2 regions of the Leucobacter sp. MMO-125 genome follow, and region 1 is predicted to be linked to the other one. Evidence: predicted binding sites of a transcription regulator. Region 1 holds the regulator's gene; the other holds the start of a gene.
The links. Region 1 encodes LexA, which represses DNA repair genes until DNA is damaged. Its sites were predicted from a motif close to TCGAACANNTGTTCGA; they were not measured.
Positions count from the first base shown of each region.

Region 2: uvrA (excinuclease ABC subunit UvrA) is a predicted target of LexA. The motif match lies at 2,220-2,235, and genes of this name have one in related genera.

Region 1 covers NZ_JBBCTL010000001.1:727,843-738,573, reverse strand. Annotated here, with positions in the region: gene WFI54_RS03350 (GNAT family N-acetyltransferase) at 1-711, shown strand, start outside; gene dapF (diaminopimelate epimerase) at 957-1,832, shown strand; gene WFI54_RS03340 (class I SAM-dependent methyltransferase) at 1,931-2,536, opposite strand; gene hflX (GTPase HflX) at 2,648-4,315, shown strand; gene metE (5-methyltetrahydropteroyltriglutamate--homocysteine S-methyltransferase) at 4,465-6,813, shown strand; gene WFI54_RS03325 (hypothetical protein) at 6,810-7,994, shown strand; gene WFI54_RS03320 (methylenetetrahydrofolate reductase) at 7,991-8,896, shown strand; gene lexA (transcriptional repressor LexA) at 8,982-9,641, opposite strand; gene WFI54_RS03310 (hypothetical protein) at 9,904-10,314, shown strand; gene WFI54_RS03305 (histidinol-phosphate transaminase) at 10,533-10,731, shown strand, end outside.
Region 2 covers NZ_JBBCTL010000001.1:202,178-212,908, reverse strand. Annotated here, with positions in the region: gene WFI54_RS01005 (helix-turn-helix transcriptional regulator) at 1-45, shown strand, start outside; gene WFI54_RS01000 (VOC family protein) at 31-441, opposite strand; gene WFI54_RS00995 (hypothetical protein) at 800-1,486, opposite strand; gene WFI54_RS00990 (hypothetical protein) at 1,483-2,124, opposite strand; gene uvrA (excinuclease ABC subunit UvrA) at 2,306-5,227, shown strand; gene uvrC (excinuclease ABC subunit UvrC) at 5,224-7,242, shown strand; gene rapZ (RNase adapter RapZ) at 7,239-8,117, shown strand; gene whiA (DNA-binding protein WhiA) at 8,173-9,153, shown strand; gene WFI54_RS00965 (superoxide dismutase) at 9,270-9,887, shown strand; gene WFI54_RS00960 (phosphoglycerate kinase) at 9,900-10,731, shown strand, end outside.

The DNA of each region.
Region 1 (10,731 bases):
CACGAGCGCACGCGCAACTCGCGGGTGGGAGAGATCCCTGGGTGGCCGCTGCTCTGGCAGCAGATTTCCGGGGCGAAACCGGGTGAGCCGCACGCCGCTGCGATTCGGGGCGTGCGCTACATCGATGGCGGGGGAGAGCTGCGCGGGGCGATGGCGTACCGCATCATCGAGTCCGACGAAGATTGGGCGCGGTCGCGGTTGGAGGTCCGCCACCTCATCGGCGAGACCCCCGAAGCGCGCGCCGCGCTCTGGCGGTACGCACTGCAACACGACCTCATTGGCACGGTGATCGCGCAGCTGCGGCCCGTGGATGAGCCGCTACCGTGGTTGCTCGCCGATGCGCGCGCCGCGAAGCTCAAGACGGCGGATCACGGCTGGTTACGCATTCTCGATCTGCCTGCAGTGATCGCGGCCCGTAGCTTCGCGGCGCCGATCGATATCGTGCTGCGTGTGGCGGATTCCCTCGGCTTCACCGAGGGCGTGTGGCGGGTGGAGGCTGCAGCTGACGGTGCGGGCCGGGCTACCGCGGTGCCAGGGGCGGAGCCCGACATCGAGCTGGGGGTTGCCGAGCTGTCGTCGCTCTACCTCGGCGGGGTTTCGGCGCGCTCGCTTGCCGAAGCCGGTCGGCTGCGCGGTGACGCCGCGGCGATCGCGAGTCTCGACGCGGCCCTGCACATCGCGGGCGCACCCTTCCTCAGCATCTGGTACTGAGCGGATCGCCCGGCCCTTCCCCCTGCGCCGCAACCCGCCCCGCGCTTCCGGCCAAACACCCCATCGAGGTCACCCGTGTGGCCCTTTCGGCCCCGGGATTGGGGCCACACGGGTGACCTCAATGATCGAGAGGGGCGTGGGCGGGTGTCGGGGCAAGGGTGATAGCAGGGGCAGAGAGAAGGGCCGGGCGGGGATGACGTGACGCGGCGGAAGGGGCACGAAGCGCCGGGCCCTAGACTTGAGGAATGACTACCCTCGCGTTCACCAAGGGCCACGGCACGGGCAACGACTTCGTGCTCTTCACCGACCCCGACGGCGAGCGCTCGCTCACTCCCGAGCAGATCCGCTTCCTCTGCGACCGCCGCTTCGGCATTGGCGCCGACGGTGTGATTCGTGCGGTGCGCTCGCGGGCGCTCCCCGAGGGTGCGGCCTCCCTCGCGGAGGAGCCGGAGGCCGAGTGGTTTATGGACTACTGGAACGCTGACGGCACCCCCGCCGAGATGTGCGGCAACGGCATTCGCGTCTACGCGCACTACCTGATCAGCGAGGGGCTGGTCGCCCCTGAACGCCGTGACACGCTGCCGATCGGCACCCGCGCCGGTGTGAAAGATGTGCTCGCCGGGGTGTCGGGCTACACCGTCGATCTGGGCCGCTGGCGTCTCGCTGAGGAGCGGTTGGTCTCGGCTGCCGGCCTTGATATTGCCCGCCCCGGCCTTGGCATCGACCTCGGCAACCCGCATGTGGTGACGGCGCTCGCGCACGCAGGCGAGCTCGACGGCCTCGATCTGCACCGAGCTCCGGGGCTCGACCCGGCGCCCGCGCAGGGGGCGAACATCGAGTTCGTTGTGCCTGAAGATCCGCTGGTGAAGGACGGTGTGGCCCGCATCCGTATGCGCGTGCACGAGCGGGGCGTGGGCGAGACGCTTTCCTGTGGCACGGGCACCGCGGCGGCCGCGCTCGCGTTCCGTCACTGGGGTGGCGAGGGCATGCCGAACCACTGGCGCATCGATGTCCCCGGCGGGCGCCTCGCGGTGCGCATGTTCCCCACTGAGGAGGGTGAGCACGTGTCGCTGAATGGCCCGGCTGAGCTGATCTACTCAGGGGAGATCGAGCTGCCGTAGAGCGGCAAGCAGGGTAGCGGATCGCGGATCGCGGATCGCGGATCGCGGATCGCGGATCGCTCGGCCTGCGCGCGCCGCGCTCCGCAGGGACTCCCGAGCTACGCCCGCGCTTCGATGACGTGGAACCCCTTGTCGCGGCCTGCACGGGACACGTCGAGCTCGCTGAACTCCGCCGCGATCCACCGCTGCAGTGAGTCTGCACCCAGATGCTTCGCAACGACCAGATAGGCGGCGGCTCCTGGGCTGAGCCGCGGCAGCCAGAGACGCAGGATTCCGTGCAGCACCTCTTTGCCGACCCTGATGGGAGGGTTCGAACGAATCTCGGCAAAGGTGATGTCCTCCGGCACCTCCTCAGGGGCTGCAACGCGCACCCCGTCGAGGCCGAGACGGCGGGCGTTCTCCCGGGTGAGCTCGCGTGATCGCTCGTTGACGTCGACAGCCCAGACCTCGCGCTCGGGGGCGGTGAGGGCGGCATCGAGCGCGATGGGCCCCCAGCCGCAGCCGATATCGAGCACCGGGCCGACCGGGGCGTTGGCCAGATCAGGCACTGTGCGCAGCAGCACTTCGGTGCCGCGGTCGAGGTGCTCTGGGCTGAAAACGCCGCCGGCCGTGAGCACGCTGCGCGATGATCCGCCGAGCATCGCGCTGATTTCGCGGGGGCGGAAGTCGCCTGAGGGCGCCTCTGAGAAGTAGTGCTGAGTCACCTTCTCAGTATCCCAGGCCGCCGCATGTCTCGTGGGCGGCAGGCTCTGCGGATCGCGCTGTGGGCGAACTGACGGCGTGCGCGGCACGATCCGACGTACACTGGAGGCCAGATGACAGAACGTTTCACTGAAGAATCAGAACTCGACGAGGCCGTCGCAGCCGAGCAGGCCGATCGCAGCGCGCGGCGCGAAGCCGATGCAGCCGACGTAGACGATACTGCTGGCTCCGATGCCACAGCCCCCGACAGCGCAGACCCGCTCGACAGGCTGTTCGCACGTGCGGCGCGCGGCGGCTCGGCTACTGTGATCCGCGACACCAGCGAACGCGGATCCGGCATCGACAACCTCACCGGTGGCGCACAGGCGCTCGGTGATGCCGCCCACGATCAACTCGCTGAAGACCTTGAGCTGATCCGCCTCGAACGCGAGGAGCGCGCCTCGCTCACCCGTGTCGGCAGCCTCTCCACTGAGCTTGAAGACGTCACCGAGGTGGAGTACCGCCAGCTGCGGCTGGAGAACGCGGTGCTTATTGGTTTGTACACGGGCTCTTCGGGCGACGGGCTTGAGGATGCCGAGAACTCGCTGCGCGAGCTTGCGGCCCTCGCCGAGACGGCGGGCGCGCGCGTGCTCGACGGTCTGCTGCAGCGCCGCGCGAACCCCGACCCTGCCACCTACCTCGGCAAGGGCAAGGCTCAGGAGCTTGCCGAGCTCGTGGCCGCTGTCGGTGCCGACACCGTCGTGGCTGACACCGAATTGGCCCCCAGCCAGCGGCGCGCGCTCGAAGACGTGGTGAAGGTGAAGGTGATCGACCGCACCGCGGTGATCCTCGACATTTTCAGCCAGCACGCGAAGAGCCGCGAGGGCAAGGCCCAGGTCGAGCTCGCTCAGCTGCAGTATCTGCTGCCGCGCCTGCGCGGTTGGGGTGAGTCGATGTCGCGTCAGGCAGGCGGCCAGGTTGGTTCGGCGGGTGCCGGTATGGGATCTCGAGGCCCCGGTGAGACGAAGATGGAGCTTGATCGCCGCAAGATCCACACCCGCATGGCGAAGCTGCGCAAGCAGATCGCCGGTTTCGCTCCCGCTCGCGATGCGAAGCGAGCGAATCGCAAGCGTGGCGAGGTGCCATCGGTGGCGATCGCGGGCTACACGAACGCGGGCAAGTCGAGCCTGCTGAACCGCCTCACGGGCACGCAGGAGCTGGTGCAGAACCAACTTTTCGCCACGCTTGACACGGCGGTGCGTCACTCCGAGACCGCTGACGGGCGCAGCTTCACCTACGTCGACACCGTCGGGTTTGTGCGCAATCTGCCGCACCAGCTTGTCGAGGCGTTCCGCTCCACCTTTGAGGAGGTCGGCGAAGCCGATGTGATTCTGCACATCGTCGACGGTTCGCACCCGGATCCCGCCGCCCAGCTCCGCACGGTGCGCGAGGTGATCGCAGAGGTCGACGCCCAGGGCATCCCCGAGATCGTCGCCTTCAACAAGGCCGATCTGCTCGACGAGTCGCAGCGGCTGGTGCTGCACGGGCTTGCTCCTGACGCGGTGTTCGTGTCGGCGCGTTCGGGTGAGGGCATTGAGGAGTTGCGGCGGCGCATCACCGCGGCGCTGCCGGTTCCGGATCGCGAGGTCACCGTCGTGGTGCCCTACGACCGTGGCGATCTCGTTGCCGAGCTGCACGAGCGCAACCGCGTGCTGTCGACCGAGTACGTGGCAGAGGGCACTCGAGTGCGTGCCTATGTCACCGGTGAGATGCTCGCAAAATTGCAGCCCTATCTGGGGTAAACAGGTCACCCGGGGCGGCGGCATGGCCCGGGCGTAACACTTCGTAGTTCATACAGCGCAACATGCGGGCTCCGTGTCGGTGGGGCGGGATAGCGTGTGGATGACCGGACAGCTTCCGGCATCCCACGCCCCCGAACCGAAGGACCAGCATGTCCGCAACGACGTCCCTGCCCAACGCCACGATCCTCGGATACCCGCGCATCGGCCGCCGCCGCGAACTGAAGCGCGCCATCGAGTCCTACTGGAAGGGCAGCACCAGCGAGGCAGAACTCGTGCAGACGGCGCGCGAGCTGCGCGCTGCCACGCGTGCCCGGCTGGTCGAGCTCGGTCTGCCCGCTGCGGGCGGGGCGGTGCCCGAGAGCTTCAGCTTCTACGATCAGGTGCTCGACGCAAGCCTGGCGCTCGGGGCGATCCCGGCCCGGTTCGCCGATGTCGCCGCGGGTGCGAGCGACCTCGAAATCTATTTCGCTCTCGCACGCGGCGACAACGATCACCAGCCGCTCGAAATGACGAAGTGGTTCGACACCAACTACCACTACAGCGTGCCCGAGATCGACGAGCGCACCCCCTTTGCTGCGAACCCGGCAGCCCTCGTCGCACAGCTTGCCGAGGCCGCCCAGCAGGGCATCGCATCGCGCCCTGTGCTCGTGGGCCCCGTCACCTACCTGCTGCTCGCGAAGGCTTCCGACGATGCCGCGCCAGACTTCCGCCCGATCGATCGCCTCGACGAGGTTGTGGCGGTCTACGCCGAGCTGCTGGGCGCGCTCGCCGCAGCGGGTGCCGGGTGGGTGCAGCTCGACGAGCCCGCCCTCGTCTCGGATGCGCTCCCCGTGTCGCGTGAGGAAGCACTCGCGCTTGCCGAGCGCGCCTACGGTGTGCTCGGCGCTGCCGCCGCGGCGGGCGATATCGTGCAGCGCCCGCAGATTCTGCTCACGACGCCCTACGGTGACTCGTCTGCTGCGCTGCTGCGCCTTGCCGCCCTGCCGGTCGAGGCGGTGCACGCCGATCTCGTGCGCGGCACCCTGCCGATCGAGGCGCACGACTCCGGTGCGCTGGCACATGCCTTCACCGGCACGCAGCTCGTTGCGGGCGTCGTCGACGGCCGCAACATCTGGCGCACCGATCTGCGCAAGGCCTTTGGCATCGCCGAGTCGCTGCGCGCCTCGGGCGTCGACGTCGTGGTGGGCACCTCCAACAGCCTGCAGCATGTGCCGCACGATGTGAACGACGAGACGAAGCTCGATGAGCGCCTGCAGTCGTGGCTCGCCTTCGCCGATCAGAAGGTTGAGCAGGTGGCGATCCTCGCCCGCGGCCTCAGCGAAGGTGCCGCGGCCATCGAGGGTGAGGTGGCCGAGGTCGATCGTGTGCTCGCGGATCGCGCGGCCGCTCCTGGGGTGCGCGTCGATGGCATTCGCGAGCGCGTCTCGGCTGTGGCCGCAGCGGATCGCAGCCGCGCCGACGAGGAAGCGCGCCGCGAGGCCCAGCGCGCGCTCGGCATTCCGAACCTCGCCACCACCACGATCGGTTCGTTCCCGCAGACCACCGAGATTCGTCAGGCGCGGGCAGCGTTCACGCGCGGTGAGATCGACAAGGACGCCTACGATGGCTTCCTGCGCGAGGAGATCGAGCGCGTCATCAGGCTGCAGGAAGAGATCGGTCTCGACGTGCTCGTGCACGGTGAGGCAGAGCGCAACGACATGGTGCAGTATTTCGCCGAACTGCTCGACGGCTTCGCGGTCACCGAGCACGGCTGGGTGCAGTCGTACGGCACGCGCGCTACGCGCCCTTCGATCCTGTGGGGCGACGTGTCGCGGCCAGCTCCGATGACCGTCGCGTGGTCGGCGTATGCACAGTCGCTTACGGATCGCCTCGTCAAGGGCATGCTGACGGGCCCCGTCACGATCCTCGCGTGGTCGTTCGTGCGCGATGACCAGCCCCTCGCCGACACCGCCAACCAGGTGGCACTCGCCCTGCGCGACGAGATCGATGACCTCGTCGACGCAGGCATCAAGATTGTTCAGGTCGATGAGCCGGCACTGCGCGAGCTGCTGCCGCTCGAAGCCGAGCGCCAGCCCGCCTACCTTGACTGGTCAGTCGGGGCGTTCCGTCTCGCGACGAGCGGTGCGGCAGCGGAAGTGCAGATCCACACCCACCTCTGTTACTCCGAGTTCGGCGAGATCATCGACGCCGTTGACGGTCTCGACGCCGATGTGACCTCGATCGAGGCGGCCCGCAGCCGCATGGACGTTGTAGAGCCCCTCGGTGATCACGGCTACTCACGCGGCATCGGCCCGGGTGTCTACGACATCCACTCACCGCGTGTGCCCAGTGTTGCCGAGCAGACCGAGCTCATCCGCATCGCCGCGAACCGCATCCCCGGTGAGCAGCTGTGGGTCAATCCCGATTGCGGTCTGAAGACTCGCGGCTACGAGGAAACCGTGGCAAGCCTCACGAACCTCGTGCGGGCGGCTCAGGCGGTGCGCGAAGGAGCGGTGTGACCCCGCGACCCGTTTCGCAGCAGCGGTCAGGGGGCACTCGCGCCCCCTGGCCGGCCACCGGGCTTCCCACTGAGCCCGTCGGTTCACTGCCGCGACCGGCGCGGCTGCAACGCGCGGTGCTTGACGCCGAGACCGGGCTCGCCTCGCTGGCGGAGCTGCGCGCAGAACAAGATCTTGCCGTGCGCGACACCCTCGGGCGTCTCGCCGCGACGGGTTCGCCGATCATCACTGATGGCGAGCAGCGCAGGCACAGCTTCGCGAGCTATCCGCTGGGCACCGCCGATGTTGAGGAGGGCCCCGTCTTCGCGGTGTTCGCCGATGGACACCACAGAGTCATTCCGAGCCTCGCAAGCGCGCCCTTCGCGTTTCGCGCGTGGGCGGCCGACGATGTTGTTGCGGCGCGCGAGCTGACCGATCTGCCGCTCAAACAGGCTGTGATCTCGCCGTCGATGCTGTCGCTGATGGTGCCTGACGCGGGTCTTGGTAACTACTCGCGCGCCGACTTTTTGAGTGATGTTGTTGCGGGCTGCGCCGAAGATATTGTGCGCTGCTTCGAGGCCGGCGCTTCGCGCATCACGATCGACTTCACCGAGGGACGGCTCGCGCTGCGGCGCGATCTGCGCGCCCCGTGGGCGGGGCCGGAAGCCCTCGGGGGCTTCATTGACCTCATGAACCGGGTGCTGGATCGTCTCGCTCCCGAGCAGCGGGCCGCCGTGGGCGTGCATACCTGCCCTGGCAACGACAACGACTCTGCGCACAGCGCCGACGTCGACTACGCCGAGTTGATCCCCGAGCTGTTCCAGATCGAGGCGGGCTACTTTCTGGTGCAGGCCGCTGGGGAGAAGGATCCGGATCGCGTCGCTCGTCTCGTGGGGGCGCAGCTGCGCGGGCGCGCGTCGAGCGGTGCCGCGCCCCGGGTGCTGATCGGTGTGACGAACCCCACGAATCCTCGGTTGGAAACGGCGGAGCAGGTGCGCGATCAACTGGTGCGCGCAGCGCGCTTCGTGCCGCCCGAGCTGCTCGGATCCACCGATGACTGCGGCTTCTCGCCCTATCTCATCGATGAGAAGCCGCGTCACGGCTCCCCGGATTTTGCCCGCGATGTCGCCTTCGCGAAGATCGCAGCGCGCGTGCGCGGCACCGAGCTTGCCGCGGAGGCGCTGGCGGGGGTAGCCCCGTGAGCCCGCTGCCGCTCGCGGGCAGCGCAGCCACGCGCGCCCGCTTCTCCTTCGAGGTGTTCCCTGCGCGCAGCGGGGCGGCCGCGCTCGCGCTGGGGCACGCCGTGCAGCACCTGTCTGCGGCAGGGCCAGACTTCATCTCGGTCACTTACGGGGCCAACGGTTCCAATCGCGACGCCTCGCTCGACCTGCTGCGATACCTGCGAGATCACACTGATGCGCTGCCGCTCGCACACCTCACCACCGTCGGCGAGAGCCGCGACGCGGTCCGCGAGACGATCCATCGCGTCATGGACGCAGGCGTGCACGACTTTCTCGCGCTGCGCGGGGATCCGCCGCGAGGTCTCGACGAAGACGCGCCCGCAGTCGCGGGGTCGCTGTCGTCGCTCGAACTCGTCGAACTCATCGCTGAGGCTCGTGCCGAACGGCCGCCGCTGACGAGTGTGGGCCGCACGTCGGTCGCCGCATACCCGAACGGACACCCGCAATCGCGTTCACGTTCGGAAGACATCGACTGGCTCGTCGCCAAGCAGGAGGCCGGTGCACAGTTCGCAATTACCCAGCTGTTCTTCCGTGCGGAAGAGTATCTCTCATTCGTTGACGACGCGCAGCGGGCCGGGCTGCGCATCCCCGTGCTGCCGGGGCTGATGCCGGTCTCGACGAGTGGGCAGCTGCGCAAGGTCGCCTCGCTGGCGGGGCGGCCAGCGCCCGAAGGGCTGGTGCGAGCGCTTGAGGAGGCTGGGGGATACGCCCCGGAATTGGGTGTGGAGCACACGCTCGAACTCGCCCGCGAACTCCTCGCCGGCGGTGCGCCCTCAGTGCACCTGTACACCTTCAACAGGCACGAGCAGGTGCTTTCGGTGCTGCGCGAACTTGAGCTGCTGACGCCAGATCCTGTGGGTTAAGCGCGCTTCACGGAACGGCCCCTTGCTGTGCCCTGCTGGGGTAAGAGACAGTGAGGGGCCGTTGTTGCGTTGACGCCTGGCAGGGTCAGACTGAACGGAAGACCGCCACGACCCGGCCCAGCACTTCAGCGTGGTCGCCGAGGATCGGCTCGAAAGCGCTGTTGCGGGGGAGCAGCCAGGTGTGGCCGTCGCGGCGGCGGAATACCTTAACCGTTGCCTCGCCATCAAGCATGGCCGCGACGATGTCGCCGTTCTCGGCCTCGCGCTGCTGGCGCACGACAACAAAGTCGCCGTCGCAGATGGCCGCGTCGATCATGGAATCGCCGACCACGCGCAGCATGAACAACTGGCCGTCGCCCACCAGCTGGCGGGGAAGCGGCACGATCTCCTCGACCTGCTGATCGGCGGTGATGGGCACGCCGGCTGCAATCTGCCCGACCAGCGGCACGTAGGCGGCCTCTTCTACCTGTTGCGCAGGTGCGTCGGCGATGGCCGCGTTCGTGCTCGCAAGCTCGACGAGGATCTCGAGCGCGCGTGGGCGGTTCGGGTCGCGTCGAATGTAGCCGCCGAGCTCAAGGCGGCTGAGCTGGTGCGTGACGCTTGAGAGAGAGGACAGGCCGACAGCATCTCCGATCTCGCGCATGCTGGGCGGGTAGCCCCTCGACTCAACCGAGCGGGCGATGTATTCGAGGATCGCCTGCTGCTTCTCGCTGAGGGGCTTCCGGGAGTGGGGAACGTCGCTCATCGCTGTCCTTTCCGAGGCCCGAGGGCGGTGATGGTGCCGGTCGATCCATGAATGTCAGTGGTTGCTGATTCAGTGATGCCGTTGCTCGAAACCCTAGTCCCTGTATTCGAACACGGCCAAACACCTGTTCGAGTGTCGCGGAAAAGAACGAAAGATATCTTCGAACAGAAGCTTGTGGTTTCGAATAATCGAAGATATATTCGAAACAGATGTTCGCCCCGATGTGATATTCGCGGGCGTCGCAGAGAACGGAGAAGCCACTATGAGTGCACAGGCGGTTCTGCAGCACGAGTCGTACGAGATTCCCTCAGTGGGAGGCGAAGCAAAACTTCGCCTCACCCGACGAGGGCGCGTGGTATTCGGTTCGCTGCTCACGGTGCTCGTGGCGGCCCTGCTCGCGATGGTGGCGACCTTCGCCGCGCCTCAGGCGTTGGCATCGGTCTCTGCATCCGAGAAGCAGCAGTTCCACTACGTCGTTGCGCAGCCCGGCTCCTCCCTCTGGACGCTGGCCACCGAGCTCGATCCCCAGGCCGATCCGCGCGAGCTCGTGGCCGAGATCGTTCGTCTGAACCAGCTCGACGGATCCGGTATCGAGGCGGGAGACGCGATCGCGGTGCCGTTGCGCTACTCCGACAGCCCGGCTGTTTTCCAGGCTGACGAACTCGGAGTCTGAGCGGGTTTGCCGGGTGCTGGCCCGGGTTTGCCGGGTGTTGTCACGGGTGTGCTGAGTGCGGGTTTGGGTCTGCGGGGTGCGGGTGTGAGTCTGGGCCTGTTGGGTTGGGGTCAGGGTCTGAATCTGCAGGGTCTGAATCTGCCGGGTGTGGCTCGGGGCATGCTGGGCGGGAGCCTGGGGCTGACGGCTCAGTGGGAGTTGGGTTCTAGACTGGTTCGGTGACCAGTCTGAGTGACCTTCCTCTTCGCGCCAATCTTGTCGGCAAGCAGCCGTACGGGGCTCCGCAGGATCCCGTGCCGGTGAGCCTCAATGTCAACGAGAACACGCATCCCATTCCCGAGGATGTCATCGCCGACATTGTGCAGTCGCTCGCGACCGCGGTGCGCGGGGTCAATCGTTACCCCGACCGTGAGTTCA
Region 2 (10,731 bases), 530 kb from region 1:
GAGCCGCCAGGGCGGCCGGGTGACCCGACCTCAGGCGGGGTCTGAGAGGAGCGGCGCGTAGAGGTCGATCGAGTTGCCGTCAGGGTCGAGCACGGTCGCGTAGCGCTGGCCCCACGGCGTAACCCAGGGCGCGGTGTGCGCAGCCGCGGGATACTGCCCCACGAGTTCGGCGTAGGCGCGGTCGACCTCTTCGGGGCTCTCCGCCCGACAGGCGAAGCCGATCCGACCGCCACCGGGAGCGGGAAGCTCGAAATCGGGCATGAAGCTCTGGATCGTCGAGACCGGATCCCAGGCGAGCGTCATCCCTCCCGGCAACGTGGCCTCAACGTGGGGTGCCTCATCCTGGCCCGCGGGAATGTCCACCCCGAGAGCGCGGTAGAACGCGAGCGAGGCCGGCAAATCAGCGGTGACGATGGCGATGAAGTCGAATCTCAGGGTCATGGGGGAAAGCGTACGCGCCACACCGCCCGGGCCGATAGAACAAAACGGACGCTGCCGCTTGCGTGGCGCACATCAGGTGCTCAGCGACGCCATCAAGCGCAGTGAACTGTTTCACGAATCAACCCCCACACGGGCACATTAACAGGAACCGAAGCACCCAAAGGCCCACACTCCGACACCGATGAGGCGCGATAGCGGTCCACCCGCGTCATCTCATCGAACTCACGATCGATAAAGGCTGATTCCCCAGCTGCAGCGACCGCGACCACGCACCGCACCGTCGCACTATCCAATGGGCCATGCCCTGCCAGCACCGCAGTCTTCACGAGACCACTGACATTCATGACTCGGGCGGGCCTCACAACACGAGATACCCGTAGCGATCCGCGATCCTGTCGATCACACCGATGAGTTCATCCCGGCCGAGGGGGAGCAGCGCCGCAGGATGCCGGGGGAGCGCATCGGCAGCACCGGCCCAGAGCGCCACCACCCGCGCATCTGGCACGAGCGACGACGCAGACACCACGCCATCGAGCTCGGGGTATCGTTGCGCAATCGCGCGGACCCACACACGTGACCGCTCGCGATCGCCGGAAGAGATCGCGGCATTGCCGCCGGCGACAGCGATCCAATCGCTGTCGGAAAGATCGAGGAGACGCAGCGGCCGCGTCACCTCGAACGCGGCGAGCGTGGGTGAACCATCGCGCAGGCGGATCATGCGCTGCGCCTGGAACACTTCCAGCAGAGCTGCGGCAAAAGCCCCACCAAGCGCACCACCATCAGCAACGCGACCACCGCGCCCCCGTTCGAGCACCCCGTACAACACCCCCGCGCCCTCGTGCTCGCCGACAGGCAGCGGGTGGGGGTCGAAGCGCCCATCGAGCGGCCCGAAGGTGCGAAACTCATGCCACGCCACGGGGTGAGTGCCGCCGGCGCGGAAAATGCGTGCGATGAGGGTTCCTTCCGGCACGCTCAGCACCCAGCTCGGGTCGGCGTCGAGCGCGGGGAAGCGGGCCGGATCCGGTGCCGGCAGCTGCTCGCTCACGGCAGTCGGTTCAGCGCGTCATCAACGGCGGCAGCTGCAAGGGCCGGATCGCCTCCCTGCGCCAGCCACTCGAAGGGCGCAAGCTCTTCGCCGTCAACCCGCAGACGCATCGCGGGGGAGGTGAGCACCCGCTCGACAAGGGACAGCGGGGTGCCAGCCGGAATCGCGGCAGCAACCTCGGACCAGCCCGGCAGTTCGCGCCCGTCGAGAAACTGGAACGAGGGAAGGCGCCAGCCGTCGCTGCGGCGCTGGGCGAGCAGGGTGCGCGCCGCGCAGCGCTGCCGCACCCGCGCGGGGGTCACCCCGATCATCTCGGCGGCCTCGCCAACGGTGAGACTGCGCTCAGCGTGCTGTCGCTCCCAGAGCCGACTGCGCCGGCTGGCGGGCAGCGAACTGGGCTGCTGCATCTCGGCTTCAGTGACATCGAGCCGTGCGAGCACCGCGGTTTCAGCCTCGGTCAGTGTACGCACATCGGCACGCTGATGGGCCAGGATGTCGGTGAGAAGCTCTGCCGCGATGTCGATGTGATCATCTTCGAGCTGGGTGATGAGCGCGGTGAGACGGTCGCGGCCAGGCCGCGCAGTGCCTGCGCCGCGGCCCTCGCGCGGGCTCCGGGCGGGCAGCTGAGCGATCGACATGGCGTCTCCTTCTGCACATTGCATCTACTTGCGTCAATAATACGCGAAAGCCCCACGGCAGGGAAGTGCGCCAGCGGCGAGATCGACAATTTCACTCGTACACACGTTCGAATTTTCAGGCCGGTCGACATAGGATGGATCAGTGACCTCGAACAGCACCGCACCCGCACACACCAGCCAGATCCGGTCATCGGCCGCGCATGCTCAGATCAGCGTGCAGGGCGCCCGAGTGCACAATCTGCAGAATGTCGATCTCGCAATCCCACGCGACTCCATGGTCGTCTTCACCGGGCTGTCAGGCAGCGGCAAGTCGAGCCTCGCTTTCGACACGATCTTCGCCGAGGGCCAGCGCCGCTACGTCGAATCACTCAGCGCCTACGCCAGGCAGTTCCTCGGCCAGGTAGATCGCCCCGACGTCGACTTCATCGAGGGCCTGAGCCCCGCCGTCTCAATCGACCAGAAATCCACCAACCGCAACCCGCGAAGCACCGTGGGCACCATCACCGAGATCTACGATTACATGCGCCTGCTGTGGGCGCGCGTCGGCGTGCCCCACTGCGCCATCTGCGGTGAGCGCATCGAATCGCAGACCGTGCAGCAGATCGCCGACAGGCTCATGGAGCTGCCCGAACGTACCCGCTACCAGGTGCTCGCACCCGTGGTCAATAAGAAGAAGGGCGAGTTCGTCGACCTCTTCCAAGAGCTCGCCGGAGCCGGCTACTCGCGCGCTCTCGTCGACGGCGAGATGGTGCAGCTCAGCGATCCGCCCAAGCTCAAGAAGCAGATCAAGCACGACATCTCAGTGGTTGTCGACCGCCTCGTAGCCGGCCCCGAAATGCTGGGCAGGCTCACCGACTCCCTCGAAACCGCACTGCGGCTCGCAGGCGGCATCGTGGCAATCGACTTCGTCGACCTCGAAGCCACAGACTCAGAGCGCACCCGCCTGTTCTCCGAGCACCTGAGCTGCCCCAACCAGCACCCGGTCCAGCTCACCGAGATCGAACCCCGCACCTTCTCCTTCAACGCCCCCTTCGGTGCCTGCTCCGCCTGCTCCGGGCTGGGCACGAGCATGTCGGTTGACGAAGATCTCGTGCTCGGCGACCCAGAACTCTCTATCACCGACGGCGTCATCGTGCCGTGGACAAGCCAGGGCAAAAGCCTCTACCAGTATTACGAAAAGCTGCTCACCGGCCTCTCCCAAGACCTTGGCTTCTCACTCGACACCCCCTGGTCCGAGCTCGACGAAGACGTGCGCGCCGCCGTGCTCTACGGCAACAACTTCAAGGTCAATGTGCGCTGGAAGAACCGCTTCGGCCGTGAGGTGAAATACTCCAGCGGATTCGAAGGCGTCATCCCCTTCATCGAGCGCCAATACGCCGAAGCAGAGAGCGACACGAAACGCGACCGCTGGCAGGAGTTCCTGCGCGAGGTGCCCTGCCACGCCTGCCACGGCCAGCGCCTCAAGCCCGAGGTGCTCGCGGTCACCGTCAACGGAGAGTCGATCTCGGGGGTCACCGAGTTCAGCCTCACCGACGCAAAGCGCTTCTTCGACGAAGTGATCCTCACCGAGCGCGAGGCCCGCATCGCCGCTCAGGTGCTGCGCGAAATCAGGGTGCGCTTCGACTTCCTCATCGAGGTCGGCCTCGGCTACCTCACCCTGGCGCGCGCCGCGGGCACACTGTCAGGTGGTGAAGCGCAGCGGATCCGCCTCGCGACTCAGATCGGTTCCGGCCTCACCGGCGTGCTCTACGTGCTCGACGAACCCAGCATCGGCCTGCACCAGCGCGACAACCGCCGCCTCATCGAGACCCTCATCAAACTGCGCAACCTGGGCAACACCCTCATCGTTGTGGAGCACGACGAAGAAACCATCGAAGCCGCCGACTGGATCGTCGATATCGGCCCCGGCGCCGGCGTCGAGGGCGGCACCGTCGTGCACTCGGGGGAGTACCGCGAGCTGCTCGAGAATCGCGACTCCATCACCGGCGACTACCTCGCCGGCCGCCGCAGCATCGCCACCCCCAAGAAGCGTCGCAAGCGCGACCGCAACCGCGAGCTCAAAGTCGTCGGCGCACGCTCAAACAACCTGCAGAACGTCGACGCCGTCTTCCCGCTCGGTGTCATGACCGCGGTCACCGGTGTCTCGGGTTCAGGCAAGTCCACCCTCGTCAACGACATCCTCTACCGAGTGCTCGCGAATCAACTCAACGGCGCCCGTCTCGTGCCCGGCAAGCACACCCGCGTCACCGGCCTCGAACACCTCGACAAGGTGGTGCACGTCGACCAGGCACCCATCGGTCGCACCCCACGCTCCAACCCGGCCACCTACACGGGCGTGTTCGACAAGATCCGCAACCTCTTCGCAGACACCCCCGAGGCCAAGACCCGCGGCTATCTGCCCGGCCGGTTCAGCTTCAACGTCAAGGGCGGCCGCTGCGAAGCCTGCTCGGGCGACGGCACCCTGAAGATCGAGATGAACTTCCTGCCCGATGTCTACGTGGCCTGTGAGGCCTGCGGCGGCAAGCGCTACAACCGCGAGACGCTGCAGGTGCGCTACAAGGGCAAGAACATCTCCGAGGTGCTCGAGATGCCGATCGCCGAGGCTGAAGAGTTCTTCCGCCCCATCTCGTCGATCCACCGCTACATGAAGACGCTTGTCGATGTGGGCCTCGGCTACGTGCGCCTCGGCCAAAGCGCCACCACCCTCAGCGGCGGCGAAGCGCAGCGCGTCAAGCTCGCCACCGAGCTGCAGAAGCGCTCCAACGGTCGCAGCATCTACGTGCTCGATGAGCCCACCACGGGTCTCCACTTCGAAGACGTGCGCAAGCTGTTGCTCGTGCTGAACGGTCTCGTCGATAAGGGCAACACCGTCATCACGATCGAGCACAACCTCGATGTGATCCGCAGCGCCGACTGGGTGATCGATCTCGGCCCCGAGGGCGGATCGGGTGGCGGCACGATCCTGGCCACAGGCACCCCCGAGCAACTTGCCAAGCATCCCGAAAGCCACACCGGCCGCTTCCTCGCCGAGGTGCTCGACGGTTGGGCGGCGAAGTCTGCACGCGCGCTCGAAGCGACAGCCGCGGCGAAGGCCTCCGCTTGATCGAGCCCCTCGACAACCGCGCCGCGTTTCGGCCAGCCCAGGGCGAAATTCCCACGAGCCCTGGCGTCTACCGCTTCAGCGATAAGCACGGACGCGTGCTCTATATCGGCAAGGCGAAGAACCTGCGCGCGCGGCTCTCCAACTATTTCCAGCCGCTGCACTCGCTGATGCCGCGCACCCGCACCATGCTGTCACTTGCGGCGAAGGTTGACTGGACCGTTGTCGCCACCGATACCGAGTCGCTCGTGCTCGAGCACACCTGGATCACCGAGTTCAAGCCGCCGTTCAACGTACAGTTCAAAGACGACAAGACCTACCCCTATCTCGCGGTCACACTGCGCGAAGAGGCACCACGGCTCATCATCACCCGCAATGAGCGGATCCGGGGCGCCCGTTACTTCGGCCCCTACCCGAAAGTGTGGGCGCTGCGCGAAACCACGCAGCTGCTGCAGCGAGCCTTCCCGATCCGCACCTGCAACGACGCCGACTACAAACGCGCCATGCAGAGCGGCCGGCCCTGCCTCGCCGGCCAGATCGGCCGCTGCCACGGCCCCTGCTCCCACCTCATCACCATCGAAGCGCACCGCGAACGCGTGAACGAGCTCGTAGCCTTCCTCGCCGGCGGCGACACCCGGCATCTGCGGGCACTGCAGCGCGCCATGCGCGAGGCGGCGGCCGAGCAGCGCTACGAAGACGCAGCCCGAATGCGGGATCAGGCGCAGGCCGTCGAGCACGTCATGGAGAAGAACGCCGTCGTGCTCGGCACCGGGTCGAAGTTCGATGTGAATCTCGACGTGTTCGGATTGCGCAGCGACGAACTCGCCGCTGCCGCGCACCAGTTCATCATTCGTGAGGGACGGATTCGTGGCGAACGCAGCTGGATTGTGGACGTCGAACTCGACGATTCGCCGGCAACGCTGCTGGAACAGGTGATCCAGTCCGCCTACGACGGCGAGCGAGAGCCACCGCCCGAGATTCTCGTGCCGCTGCTGCCCGAGAACACTCCCGCGCTCGAAGAGGCTCTGAGCGCTCAGCGGCCGCGCCGCGGGCGCGTGCACTTGCGGGTGCCCGAGCGGGGTGACAAGGCGCAGCTCATGGATCGCGCCGTGCTGAACGCTGGGGAGAACCTCATCAGGCACAAGCTCAAGCGGGCGGCGGATCTCACGGCGCGCACCGACGCCCTCGCCGAACTGCAGCAGGCCCTCGGCATGGAGGAGGCCCCCCTGCGCATCGAGTGCATCGACGTGTCGCACCTGCAGGGCACAGGTGTTGTCGCATCGCTGGTGGTCTTCGAAGATGGGTTGCCCGCGAAGGGTGCCTACCGCAAGTACCGCATCGAGCAGACTCGCGACGACACCGACTCGATCCACCAGGTCGTCTCGCGCCGCGCCGCGCAGCTCAACGCCGCACGCGAAGCCGGGGAGCAGCCCAGCGGCGTCTACCGCGACCGCCCCCAGCTGCTCATCGTCGACGGGGGCGAACCCCAGGTGCGGGCTGCGGCCCGCGCGCTCGACGCCGCAGGAATCACCGACGTAGCACTGTGCGGCATCGCGAAGCGTCTCGAAGAAATCTGGCTGCCGAACGATCCTTTCCCCGTGATCCTTCCCCGCACGAGCGAGGCACTGTTTCTCGTGCAGCGCATCCGCGACGAAGCCCACCGCTTCGCCATCACCTTCCAGCGCCAACGCCGCAGTTCCTCCATCGCGAGCCGTCTCTCCGAGATTCCAGGGCTCGGCCCCAAACGCGTGCAGGGCCTGCTCAAACACTTCGGTTCCGTTGCCAGGCTGCGCGCCGCCTCCCACGACGAACTCGCTTCGGCCCCCGGTCTGGGGCCGAAGCTCGCCGAGCAGATCCTCACCCACCTCGCCGCTTCAGACAGCTCAACCCCCGAGCCGGCCCCCGACCCCGGAGGCGCAGAACCGGGCACAGCCGCTACGGCTAAACTTGAGGCACCGAACATCGAGGCATCAGCAGGCGACCCCCAGGGGGCGCCAGACGAGGGGAACACGGCGTGAACGAGCAGGTATCCGGGCAGGAAATCCTCATCGTCACGGGCATGTCCGGGGCCGGGCGCAGCACGGTCGCGAACACGCTCGAAGACCTGGGCTGGTACGTCGTCGACAACTTGCCCCTCTCGATGCTGAAAACCCTCGCCGACATGGCCGACCGCTCAGGCGGGGCGCTGCCGCGCATCGTCGCCGTGGTCGATGTGCGCGGTCGCGACCTCTTCGCCGAAATCCAAGATGTCATCGACGAACTGCGCTCCTCGGCGACCGTGCGCGTCGTGTTCCTCGACGCCACCGATGAAATCCTCGTGCGGCGTTACGAGTCGGTGCGCCGCCCGCACCCGCTGCAGGGGGAGGCCGGCAGCCTGCTCGAAGGGATCCGCCTCGAACGTGAGCGCCTGCAGGAACTGCGCGCCTCAAGCGACGTGGTGATCGACACCTCCCGTTACAACGTGCACGATCTCTCAACAGCCACCCGCGATCTCTTCTCCGACGACAACACGCCCGGCCTGCAACTCTCCGTGCTGAGCTTCGGCTTCAAGTACGGTGCCCCTACCGACGTCGACCTCATGGTCGACATGCGCTTCCTGCCCAACCCCTTCTGGATCCCTGAGCTGCGCCCACTCACCGGCGTCGATCCTGAGGTGAAGGACTACGTGCTGAGCCGCGACGGAGCCGACGAATTCCTCGACAACTACGTCGCAGCACTCACCCCGGTTCTCGCTGGTTTCCAGCGGGAGAACAAGCGACACGCCTCACTCGCGGTAGGGTGTACCGGCGGCAAGCACCGCTCGGTCGCGACGGCCCGCGAGCTCGCCGACCGCCTCGCCGGCCTGCCGGGCGTAAGCGTCAGCCTGCGCCACCGCGACCTCGGCCGCGAGTAGCCCGCGCGCCGCAGCGCCCCCTCTTCAACCCTCATTCTCCGAAAGGATCCGATTCGTGCTGTCTACTCCCGAGGTGAAGAGCGAACTCGTACGGTTCCCGGTGCAGCGCACCGGCGAACGCGTCGCCGAAGTCGCCACGATTCTGCGTCTCGCGGGCGGCCTCCACACGATCTCGGGTCGTATCGCGCTTGAGGCAGAACTCCACACCCCGCAGATCGTGCAGCGGGTACGCAAAGATCTCGCCGAACTCTACGGCGTGCGTTCGGAGGCCAAGCAGCTACCCCCCTCGAGCACCAGGCCCGGCGCTCCGCAGTTCCTCGTTCGCGTGCTCGACGGCGAAACGCTTGCACGCCAGCTCGGCCTGCTCGATCAGCGACGCCGCCAGATCCGCGGCCTGCCGAACCGCCTCACGACGGGAGCGCAGGCCGAACTCGCAGCACTCTGGCGCGGCGCCTTCCTCGCACGCGGAGGCATCACCGCACCGGGCCGATCCGCCGCTCTCGAAATCGTGTGCCCCACCAGCGAGGTCACCATGGCTCTCGTGGGCGCTGCCAGCCGCATCGGCATCGACGCAAAGAGCCGCGAGATCCGCGGTCAGAACAAGGTTATGATCCGCGACAGCGAGGCGATCGGCGAGATGCTCGGCGCAATGGGCGCCCAGCAGGCTCGCACCGCATGGGACGAACTGCGCCGTGCCCGCGAAACCCGCGCAACCGCGAACCGTCTCGTCAACTTCGACGACGCCAACCTGCGACGCTCGGCACAGGCCTCCGTCGCGGCGTGCGCGCGCGTCGAGCGGGCGCTCGAAATTCTCGGCGACGGCGTTCCCGAGCACCTGCTCTACGCAGGTCAGCTGCGCCTCGCGCACCGCGAAGCCAGCCTCGACGACCTCGGCACCCGCGCCGATCCACCGCTCACCAAAGATGCCGTCGCCGGCCGCATCCGACGCCTCCTCGCAATGGCCGACAAAGAGGCCGAAGCCCGAGGCATCCCCGGCACCGAGGCAAGCCTGCCGGAAGAGCTCGACTCGATGTGACCGCCGCGCCTCGGCGCGTCAACCCCCCTCGGGCTGGAAACGATTCTCCGCCTTTCCCAACGCCGGAGCCCTAGACTTGAACTGTCAACTGTCGAACGCAGAGATTGGAGCGCCTCATGGCCGCCTATTCACTCCCCGAGCTTCCCTACGATTACGCCGCGCTCGAGCCGCACATCAGCGGCAAGATCATGCAGTTGCACCATGACAAGCACCACCAGGCTTACGTGACCGGTGCCAACACCGCGCTCGAGCAGCTTGCCGAAGCCCGCGACGCCGAGAACCTCGCCGCGGTCAACAAGCTCGAGAAAGATCTCGCCTTCAACCTGGGTGGCCACGTCAACCACACCATCTTCTGGAACAACCTCTCGCCCGAAGGCGGGGAGCGCCCCGAGGGCGAGCTCGCCGCAGCAATCGACGAGTACTTCGGCTCCTTCGAGAAGTTCCAGGCCCACTTCACGGCAACCGCGCTCGGCGTGCAGGGCTCCGGTTGGGCAGTGCTCGCGTGGGATGCGCTGGGTCAGCGCCCCAACATCGTGCAACTCTTCGACCAGCAGGGCAACCTGCCCGCAGGCACCGTGCCGCTGCTGATGCTCGATGTTTGGGAGCACGCCTACTACCTCGACTACCTCAACGTGCGCGCTGACTACGTGAAGGCGTTCTGGAACATCGCCAACTGGCAGGATGTGGCTCGCCGCTTCGAAACCGCCCGCTCGCAGACCCCCGGCCTGATCTGAGCTCCGCCCGACATGCGCACCATTGAATCACTGGGAGACCTGCGTTCCCGCACCGTCATTGTCCGCTGCGATCTGAACGTTCCGCTGTCCGACGGCGTCATCACCGATGACGGCCGGATTCGCGCCTCGCTCACCACGATCCGCGAACTCCGCGATGCGGGCGCGAAGGTCGTCCTCATCAGCCACCTGGGCCGACCGAAGGGCGAACCAGAAGCCCGCTACTCGCTGAAGCCCGTGGCGGTGCGCATGTCGGAGCTGCTCGGCGCCCCCGTCGAGTTCGTCAACGAGACCGTCGGTGCCGAGGCATCGGCGGCGGTTGCAGCGCTCACCGACGGTGACGTCGTACTGCTCGAAAACCTGCGCTTCAACGCGGGGGAGACCAGCAAGGACGATGCCGAACGGCGCGCCTTTGCCGAGCAGATCGCCGAGTTCGGCGACGCCTTCATCTCCGACGGCTTCGGCGTTGTGCACCGCCGCCAGGCGAGCGTGACCGACCTCGCCGAACTGCTGCCCAGCGCGGCCGGCCGCCTCGTCGCGGCCGAGCTTGAGGTGCTGCAGCGCCTCACCGTCGACCCTGCGCGCCCCTACACGGTGGTACTCGGCGGATCGAAGGTCTCCGACAAGCTCGGCGTCATCGCACACCTCCTCGAGCGCGTCGACACCCTGCTCATCGGCGGCGGCATGCTGTTCACCTTCCTCGCAGCCCAGGGCCACGCCGTCGCGGCGAGCCTGCTCGAGCAGGATCAGCTCGACACCGTGCGCGGCTATCTTGCCGAGGCTGAGAAGCGCGGTGTGCGCATCGTGCTGCCGAGCGACGTCGTCGTGGCCGAGGCCTTCGCGGCCG